2 regions of the Priestia sp. P5 genome follow, and region 1 is predicted to be linked to the other one. Evidence: riboswitches for the same ligand, from Rfam matches in the RefSeq annotation. Region 1 holds a riboswitch; the other holds the start of a gene.

Region 1 (4,433 bases):
TCGAGCTTAATTCCTTTTAAAATGGGTGTTAAATTCAAAATAATATCCGTCATGCGTTTTGCTTCTTCTTCTGTAGAAACACGTAAATCCACGTGCGCTTCTGCATATTCCGGCACCACATTTGTACCGCTGCCTCCCGTAAATGTCCCAACGTTCACCGTTGTACCTTTTTCATAATCTGTTAAGCCCTGCAAGAAAATCACTTGACGCGCCAGCTCTTCAATCGCATTGATTCCTTCTTTGTGGTGATTACCCGCATGTGCTGCTCGTCCCCATACTTTTACGGTGAAGATCCCCGCTCCTTTGCGGGACGTTTTTAACGCACCTGAACCCGCCACCGCCGGTTCCGCTACTAGCACTGCTTCACTTCTTTGTGCTTCTTCTTCAATGTATTTTTTAGAAGAAATTGACCCAATCTCTTCATCAGAATTGCAAAAAAACACAATTTTTTTATCCAGCGATAAGCCAAGCTCTTGAATCGCTTTAATCGCCCATATAGATTGTATAATGCCGCCTTTCATGTCTAAAATTCCCGGACCGTACAGCTTGTTTCCCTCTGTTCTTAGACTCAGCCTTCCCTTTTCCCATACCGTGTCAAAATGACCGATAATTAAAAGCTGCTTTTCTCCTTCTCCAATCGTAAATTTCAAGTGGTTTCCTACTTCTTTTTCTTCTATGATTTCGTACCCTACCCCTAACCGCTTTTGAAACAGCTGCGTTAAATACATTCCACACTGATCTACTAACTCTTTACTGTAGGACGGTGATTCTTTTTTCACAAATCCAACTAAATCTTCAAGCATATCTCGTTCGTGTTCTTTTAAATAACTAAACACGCTTTGTTCTACCATTACCTGACTCAAATCAATTCCTCCTCCAAACAACCCCTGCTGCTTGCATTAAATGCTTTCATTTATCGTACGTATAACTATGTTCTACGTTTCACATAACGACCTTAAATTATCCTTAATTATAATGGTTTTCAGACAATTTTCCATCCTTTAAATACAGATAATACTTTAACTTATTCATAACCGACCGAAAATAGCCATAAACTTCAACAAATTCATACAAAAAAGCTTCAATCTTCAACAGATTAAAGCTTTCGTTTGACTAATTGACATTTATTTTAATATTTTTCCCTTTTGACTTCACACTCACAAAAACAAACATAGACACTAAAAAAATAAACAGAATAACGCCAACCATTTCAAAGTTTACTTCGGCCCATGGGTTAAAGAAAGTGAATGCTAAATAGAACGACACACCATACGCGAGGACAACAATAACCCAGCCCATCAAGCGGGAAGCAGATTGTCCAAATTTGCTCGATTCATTCACCATTTTATGTACAATCATCGAATCGATTGTATCTGTGAGCATCATACCAAACATAAATACTAGTCCCAACAAAAGCGGCGTATACTTGCCTGCGTTCCCTACGGCTAGAGACCACACCGCCGTTTGACTGACCGTTTCGGCTGCTAAAGCGAACAATGCCCCTACAAGAATAATTAAAAAAGGATTCGTTGTTCCTTTTGCGATTTTCGGAATAAACTTCCCTTTTAATCCGCTCAGCTGAAAATCTTCTTCTTTATTTTTAGTTCGAAGCAAATGATATGTGTTTAATGTCCCAATCAGAAATAGAGAGATAATGGATACCCAAGATGCAAAATGATCGAAATATGATGGAAACGTAAAATTTTTCATCACCACGCCCAGCACTCCGGCCGTGACGGCCACCATTCCTCCGTGACCTAGTGAAAACAGCGTTCCGACCCAAGGGGCAAAACGGCTGCCCATTCGCCAATTATATCGAGTCTGGCCGTCAATAAAAGCTAAGTGATCTGCATCCAATCCGTGCCTGATTCCTAATAAAAAGACAAGTAAAAAAACTGATAAACCTTCCATTTCCTACACTCCTTTTTTTAAAATAAAACGTAAAAAAGCCTCAATTCTATAGAAATTGAGGATGTGTCGGCATATGAAAATAAACAGCAATTGCTCACTGCGTACCTTGATACACCGCCTCTTTCCTAGAAGAGTCAAGTGTACAGAATAGGTAGGTCTCCTGGCTTGAGATCATCATTTTCTACCGCCTTCCCCGTTTTGAGTGACGATAAGATAGAAAACTCCCTGCTTACAGTGGCTGGACCGCTCGAGATTTGCACTCGATTCCCTGTTACCTCTTACGCTATGTAAGAGCACCTAAACTGTGCGAATGATTCATTTTCTTCCTCATTATACTAGTACTTCTTACAAATGAATAGAGAAAATTCAAATAAAAAAGCCCTGCTAAGCTTTACATGCTTAGCAGGGCTTTTTAAAGCAATTAAACTACTTCTACCGTTACGTCTACGTTGCCGCTGATTGCTTTTGAATACGGGCAGTATGAATGGGCTAGGTCTACATATTTTTTAGCTGTTTCTAAATCTAAGCCTTCGATATGAGCTTCAAGCGCTACTCCAATTTTCACTCCTTGATCAGCTTTATCAGGAAGCAGCTGAACAGTAGCTTTTACTTCACTGCTTTTGATTTCTACGTTATGTTTTTTCAACATAAATTCTAACGCGCTGTTGAAACAAGCACTGTATCCAGCTGCAAATAGCTGCTCTGGGTTTGTTGCTGTTGTTGCTTCTCCACCAAGCGCTGGAGGTGTTGCAACGTCTAAGTTAAAGATGTTATCTAAAGAGTGAACTTCTCCTGTTCTTCCACCTGTGTTAACGACTGTTGTTTCATATAAAGCTTTCATGTATAAACCTCTCCTCTTTTTCATTAACTTTATTAAAAATTTTTATTTATCGTTTCTGTAATTTAATTGTACACAATTTAATTTTAAAAAACAAGTATTGAATACATTAAAAATTTCCCAATAAAAAAAGCCGCGTATTTGCGACTTTTTCTTAATAATATTGAGACTGTTCGTCATAAGCTGATTTTCGAAAAATAGACAAGTTGGTAATAGCCCTCATCAGTTTCGTATTAAAAATAACATAATGAATAAACAGCGCCAGCACGCAGCCTAAAACGGCTCCTGTTAACACATCAAATGGATAATGAACGCCAACCCATACGCGTGAAAAGGCAATGAGTACGCCCATGACAACCCACATGCGCCCTGAACGTTTGAAATGCAGCCAAATGGTAAAAGTGATAACTAATGCAGATGTAGCATGATCGCTTGGAAATGAAGAATTTGCGGCGTGATCAATAAGCTGATTCACGTGGTGAGAGATAAACGGACGATCTCGATAAGCAAATAAACTAATCACTTTATTGATAATGACTCCTGTGGCACAAGCACATAAAGCTTGAAATGCTACAACACGGCTGCCGTTTTTATTAATAAGTAAAAACAAGCCGAGTAAAACAATAAGTACATACTGGGCATAATCTGCAAAGAATACCATCAGCGAATCTACAAACTTCACATGCGAGGCGTACTGATTCACCGCATGGAAAATGGTATAGTCTACTGAATTAATAGCTGATAACATAATCGAAATCCTTTCTTATTTTTAAATGTCATTAGCTATCTTATCAGTTTCTTGGGAAAATGAACATGTTTTTGTCAGAAGCTTCCTAACTGGTATTTATAGATAATGTAGTCAGGCTGAGTAGTAAATCAACAGACTGTCGCTCATTAACTCACCTGTGAGTGATCCACAATATTTTTTTGCAAAAAGATTTCTTCTAAAGAAGGTTCTTCGACGTGAACTTGATAAATGTCGATGCCGCATTGAATCAATTCACGAATAATAAGAGGAATATTTCTTTCTTTTTGAAGCATCACTTTTGTGTACATGTGATGGTATTCAACTTCGGGACTCAACGTACGGAAAAACTGTTGAATGTATTCTTTGCGACTGTTTGGATAAGGATCATGTTTGATCATCACCGTTTTTTTCGCTTGATATTGAAAGCGCAGCTCTTCCATTGTACCTTCTGTTAAAATGACCCCATTTTTCATAATCGCTACACGTGTACAAATCTTCTCAACTTCATTTAAATTATGAGACGTCATAAAAATTGTCTTGCCTTGATTTTGGAGTTCTCTTATTAGTTCATGAATGTGGAGAGCAGATTCAATATCTACTCCAGAAGTTGGTTCATCTAAAAAGATAAGATCTGGGTCTGTCACAATTGCTTGAGCAATTCCTAACTTCTTTTTCATTCCAAATGAAAACTTTCCAACTTTCTGATGCTCATGTCCTTCTAATCCTACTTTCTTCAGTACATTACTACAGTGTTCTTTCGAAAAACGATGGCCGTTTATCTTTAAAAAATAGCGCAAATGATTGAGCGCTGTCATCTCATCATAAAAGTTAGCATAGTCAGGAAGAACGCCTATTTTCTGCTGAAGCTCTAAATCAATATCACTCTGTCCCAGCAGCGTAAATTCTCCTGCTGAAGGAAATGAAACGCCGGTAAGC
Region 2 (4,433 bases), on a different contig from region 1:
AAATGATTATTGAAGATACAGGTCTTGGCTTTGAGAGAAGCAAGGATTTGGTTATTATAAGCGTAACAAGCAAACAGCGAACAGAAGAGCAAAAGCAAGCTCTTTACAGATTAATTGTAAAAGAGCTTGGAGAGAGCTGCGGCATTCAGCCAAACGACATTATGATTTCGATTGTTGAAAATGGTAATGCTGACTGGAGCTTTGGCATGGGAGAAGCTCAATTCTTAACTGGGAAATTATAAAACGGTTTATTATCTAGAGAAGCCCTTATTTCTAAGGGCTTTTTCTCATTTTGTCTATAAAAATATTATTCTCTTAGTCACATCTTACTCAAAATTAAATACAGACATCTGTCAAATGAATGATACAATAAGCTTATATGCCATTTTGAGTGGAAAAACCATAAAAGAGTTCGGCGTACTAATTTTAGAACAACAATAAATTTACATAAAGATGTAAAGATTTAAAGGTTAAAAGAGAAGTGTATAAAATCTGTAAAACAAAAGAACAGTTACGCGTTAAACATAGGAGTAAAAGGTTCTTCACGTGTTTTTTCGGATAATAAGAGAAAGTAATTTTGATCATTGAGGAGGAACTTAGAATGTTTGGATTTGATGCAGATGTATCGCCACTGGTGCGAATTAAAGTAATTGGGGTCGGCGGTGGAGGAAATAACACCGTTAACCGTATGATTGAACACGGTGTACAAGGAGTAGAATTTATCGCCGTTAATACGGATGCTCAGGCGCTTAACTTATCTAAAGCAGATGTGAAAATGCAGATTGGTGCGGCCTTAACGCGAGGATTAGGTGCAGGAGCTAATCCAGAAGTGGGAAGAGAAGCAGCCGAAGAAAGCAGAGAACAAATTCAAGAAGTACTGCAAGGCGCAGATATGGTATTCGTAACAGCTGGCATGGGCGGAGGAACTGGTACTGGAGCAGCTCCGGTTATTGCCCAAATTGCCCGTGAACTAAATGCTTTAACAATTGGAGTAGTCACTCGCCCGTTCAAGTTTGAAGGAAATAAACGTACGAAGCAAGCAGTAGGCGGTATTACTGCGATGAATGAATCGGTAGATACCCTTATTGTGATTCCAAACGACCGCTTGCTTGAAATTGTCGATAAAAAGACGCCTATGCTTGAAGCATTCCGTGAAGCAGATAATGTTCTTCGCCAAGGTATTCAAGGTATTTCAGATTTAATCGCTGTGCCGGGGCTGATTAACCTTGACTTTGCTGATGTAAAAACAATCATGTCTAATCAAGGATTTGCGCTTATGGGTATCGGACGAGCTTCCGGATCAGACCGGGCAATTGAAGCAGCGAAAAAAGCGATTTCTAGTCCGCTGCTAGATGCATCGATTGATGGAGCACGAGGCGTGCTGTTGAACATTACGAGCGGCAGCAGCTTGAGTCTTTACGAAGTACAGGAAGCAGCAGATATTGTCACGTCCGCTTCTGATCAGGACTTAAATATGATTTTTGGATCTGTGATTAATGAAGATTTAAAGGACGAAATGATGGTAACCGTTATTGCCACTGGATTTGATGATGAAGATGTTTCACCATCAGCTTCTACTTCTAGAGTTTCAAGAGCACGCTACTAAATTAAATAACCAGCTTTTATGGTAGCAATTGTTTTTCAATTGCCTTAAAAGGGAATCCGGTGCAAATCCGGAGCGGTCCCGCCACTGTAACAAGGAGCCTTATGTCAAAAAGCCACTGTCTATTTAGAGACGGGAAGGCGGTATAAGGCAATGACTTGAAGCCAGGAGACCTGCCATAAATCTCAGCACACAATAACCTACGAGGATAGGGAGGTGTTTTGGCAGAATCAAAAATAAGATAAACAAGGGATACGTTTATCTGAATTTGTTGTGAAGACAAGCACTTCTTTTTAGAAGTGCTTTTTTGTGTATTAAAATAGAAGGTGGAAAAATCAATGATAAATAATAAAAAACTCGTATCTATGATATTTCTCGTGTTACTTTGCCTCACTGCTTGCGCTCCTAATGAAGAGAGCGTAAGTATAAAAGAAAGAAAGAAAACGGATAAAAGTGTGACGTTTTTATTTAATTTTACATCTGCAACGCTTGATCCTCATAGGGACGATAATTATACAGCAGTTCGTGCGGGAGTAGGGGAGACGCTCGTTAAAATCAGCGACGATTTAAAAATAAAGCCTTGGCTTGCTGAAAAGTGGGAAACGAAAGATAACGGCCTTACATGGACATTTATGATAAGAAAGAACATCACGTTTCAAAATGGAAAAGCGCTGGATGCAAATGCCGTTAAGTCTTCTCTTCAAAGAACGATAGATCAAAGCTATGCGATGAAAAACGCTTTAAATATTAAAGAAATGAAAGCGAACAGTCATGCGCTGACAATTACATTAAAAGAACCAATGCCTAAATTTCCTTCTGAGTTAGTGCATCCAAACACAGCTATTATAGATGTTGATGTTTCTAATATAGCTAAGAAGCCCATTGGTACAGGACCATTTCACGTTTTGACTTTCGATCAAGGAAATCAAGTGAAGTTAGAAAGATATGAACATTATTGGAATGGAAAAGTGAAATTGAAAAATGCGATCTTTGCATTTAACGAAGATGCTAATGCGCGAGTTGCGGCTCTTCAGTCCGGGACAGCGGATATTATTTATCGGCCGCCTTTAGAAAGCTTGAGCACTTTACAAGCGAATTCGTCTTTCAAAGTAAGTGGAGTACCTAGTGTGCGTACTCATTTATTGCTTTATAATCAAACCAATGACTCATTAAAAGACGAAAATGTAAGAAAAGCTATCGATACTTTATTGAACCGAAAAGAAATTGTCAGTAGCATAATGAACAATCAAGCGGCAGCGGCTCGAGGTCCATTTTTACCTCAATTTCCTTTTGCTGATAATACTGCTAACGAGCAAAGAGGTATGACATCTGCTAGAAAATATTTAGAGAAAGCAGGCTATCAAATCAAAAATGACAAAGCAATCAAAAATGGAAAGTCACTATCGCTCTCTCTTGTCACATACAGCTCTCTGCCAGAACTGCCTTTAATTGCTCAGCTTATACAGTCTAATGCGAAAGAGTTAGGAATTACTATTAAGATTCACCTAGTTGAAGATAGCGATGAATATGTAATGGCAAAAGATGATTGGGATTTAGCATTGTACAGCCTTATCACAGCACCTAGAGGGGATGCCAGCTATTATTTAAGCACGAACTATTTGCCGGGCGGTGGTTTAAATGCCAGTCGGATTAATGACGATACGCTAACAAAAATGATAGAACAGTTAAATTCAACCGTAGATGACGCAAAACGAAATCAGCTAGCCAAGCAAGCAACCGCTTTGATTAATAGAAAAATGCTGACATCATCGATTGTACATCCAAACATTGTTGTTGCTTATAATCAACAAGTGAAAAATTGGACAACAAATCCAAGTGAGTATTATATGCTGACTCAGCATTTAGACGTAACGCCGTAGTCAATATTGTTGTTCCTATAGGAAAACGAGAAAGTATACAATGATAGATAAAAGGATGTGACAGTAAACGTGCAAGAAGTACAAATGTATCAAATTAAAGAAGTAACAGAAAAGGATGCGAAAGTGGTTCAGTTTGTCATGAATATGCGGAATGAGCTATTTCCTATGCTGGAAAAAAATCAGCTTCCTGTGGATTTGCTTCATTTTAATGAACATTACGTTCAAGCGAAAGACGCTGCTTTTTTTGCAGCTGTTACGGAAAATCAACAAGTAATTGGAACAATTGGTTTATACGCTTACGATGGAAGGTTTCATGCATTAAAAAAGCAATATGAACATAAAACTGCAGCTGAGATTGTAAAATGCTATGTCGATCCAGCGTACCGGCGTCTAGGCATTGGACAGCAGCTGTTAAAAGCAGTGGAACAATTTGCTCAAAATCATTTTTATGACACGTTGTATCTGCATACTCATCCTTTTTTACCGGGGGCTATCCCATTTTGGACTTCACAAGGTTTTATCGAAAGGCTTGCTGAACAGGAAGAGCCATGGAATACGCTGCACATGGACAGAAAAATACAACCAGTCGTAATGTAACGATATTATACAGTAATTACCATAGAATCTAGATAAGAGCTCATGCTATAATAAGCGTACTTACATTTATAGCCTGTAGGGCAAGTCCTTACAGAAAAGAACCACGTTTCGAATTGGCTGAAGCGTGGTTTTTTTCTATGAAAAACAAATAACAAAATATTTTTAAAAATATATATGAAATCGCTTTCAAAATAATGAAATATATTATATAATTACTAGTGTTGTGTTGTACTTTGTTAGTGTTAAATCAATATCCTACATGTGTGAGCCGACTGCCTTATGGTAGTCGGCTTCCTTTTTATGGTAGTATTCTAAAAGGAAATAGCATTCTTTGAAATGGCTGTAATCGTCAT

What was found. Region 1 has a riboswitch for cobalamin ahead of MMB69_RS23705 (HoxN/HupN/NixA family nickel/cobalt transporter). Riboswitches for the same ligand answer to the same signal wherever they lie in the genome.
Region 2: it holds a riboswitch for cobalamin, as region 1 does, so the genes downstream of both, nikA (nickel ABC transporter substrate-binding protein) here and MMB69_RS23705 (HoxN/HupN/NixA family nickel/cobalt transporter) in region 1, are expected to answer to the same signal.

Annotation. Positions count from the first base shown of each region.
Region 1 covers NZ_JAKWFJ010000004.1:65,142-69,574, reverse strand. Annotated here, with positions in the region: gene MMB69_RS23710 (M20 family metallopeptidase) at 1-884, opposite strand, end outside; gene MMB69_RS23705 (HoxN/HupN/NixA family nickel/cobalt transporter) at 1,114-1,911, opposite strand; cobalamin riboswitch at 2,045-2,227, opposite strand; gene MMB69_RS23700 (organic hydroperoxide resistance protein) at 2,333-2,752, opposite strand; gene MMB69_RS23695 (undecaprenyl-diphosphatase) at 2,904-3,497, opposite strand; gene MMB69_RS23690 (ABC transporter ATP-binding protein) at 3,644-4,433, opposite strand, start outside.
Region 2 covers NZ_JAKWFJ010000005.1:98,663-103,095, reverse strand. Annotated here, with positions in the region: gene MMB69_RS24700 (tautomerase family protein) at 1-242, shown strand, start outside; gene ftsZ (cell division protein FtsZ) at 602-1,606, shown strand; cobalamin riboswitch at 1,609-1,798, shown strand; gene nikA (nickel ABC transporter substrate-binding protein) at 1,942-3,483, shown strand; gene MMB69_RS24685 (GNAT family N-acetyltransferase) at 3,553-4,080, shown strand; gene MMB69_RS24680 (hypothetical protein) at 4,336-4,433, opposite strand, start outside.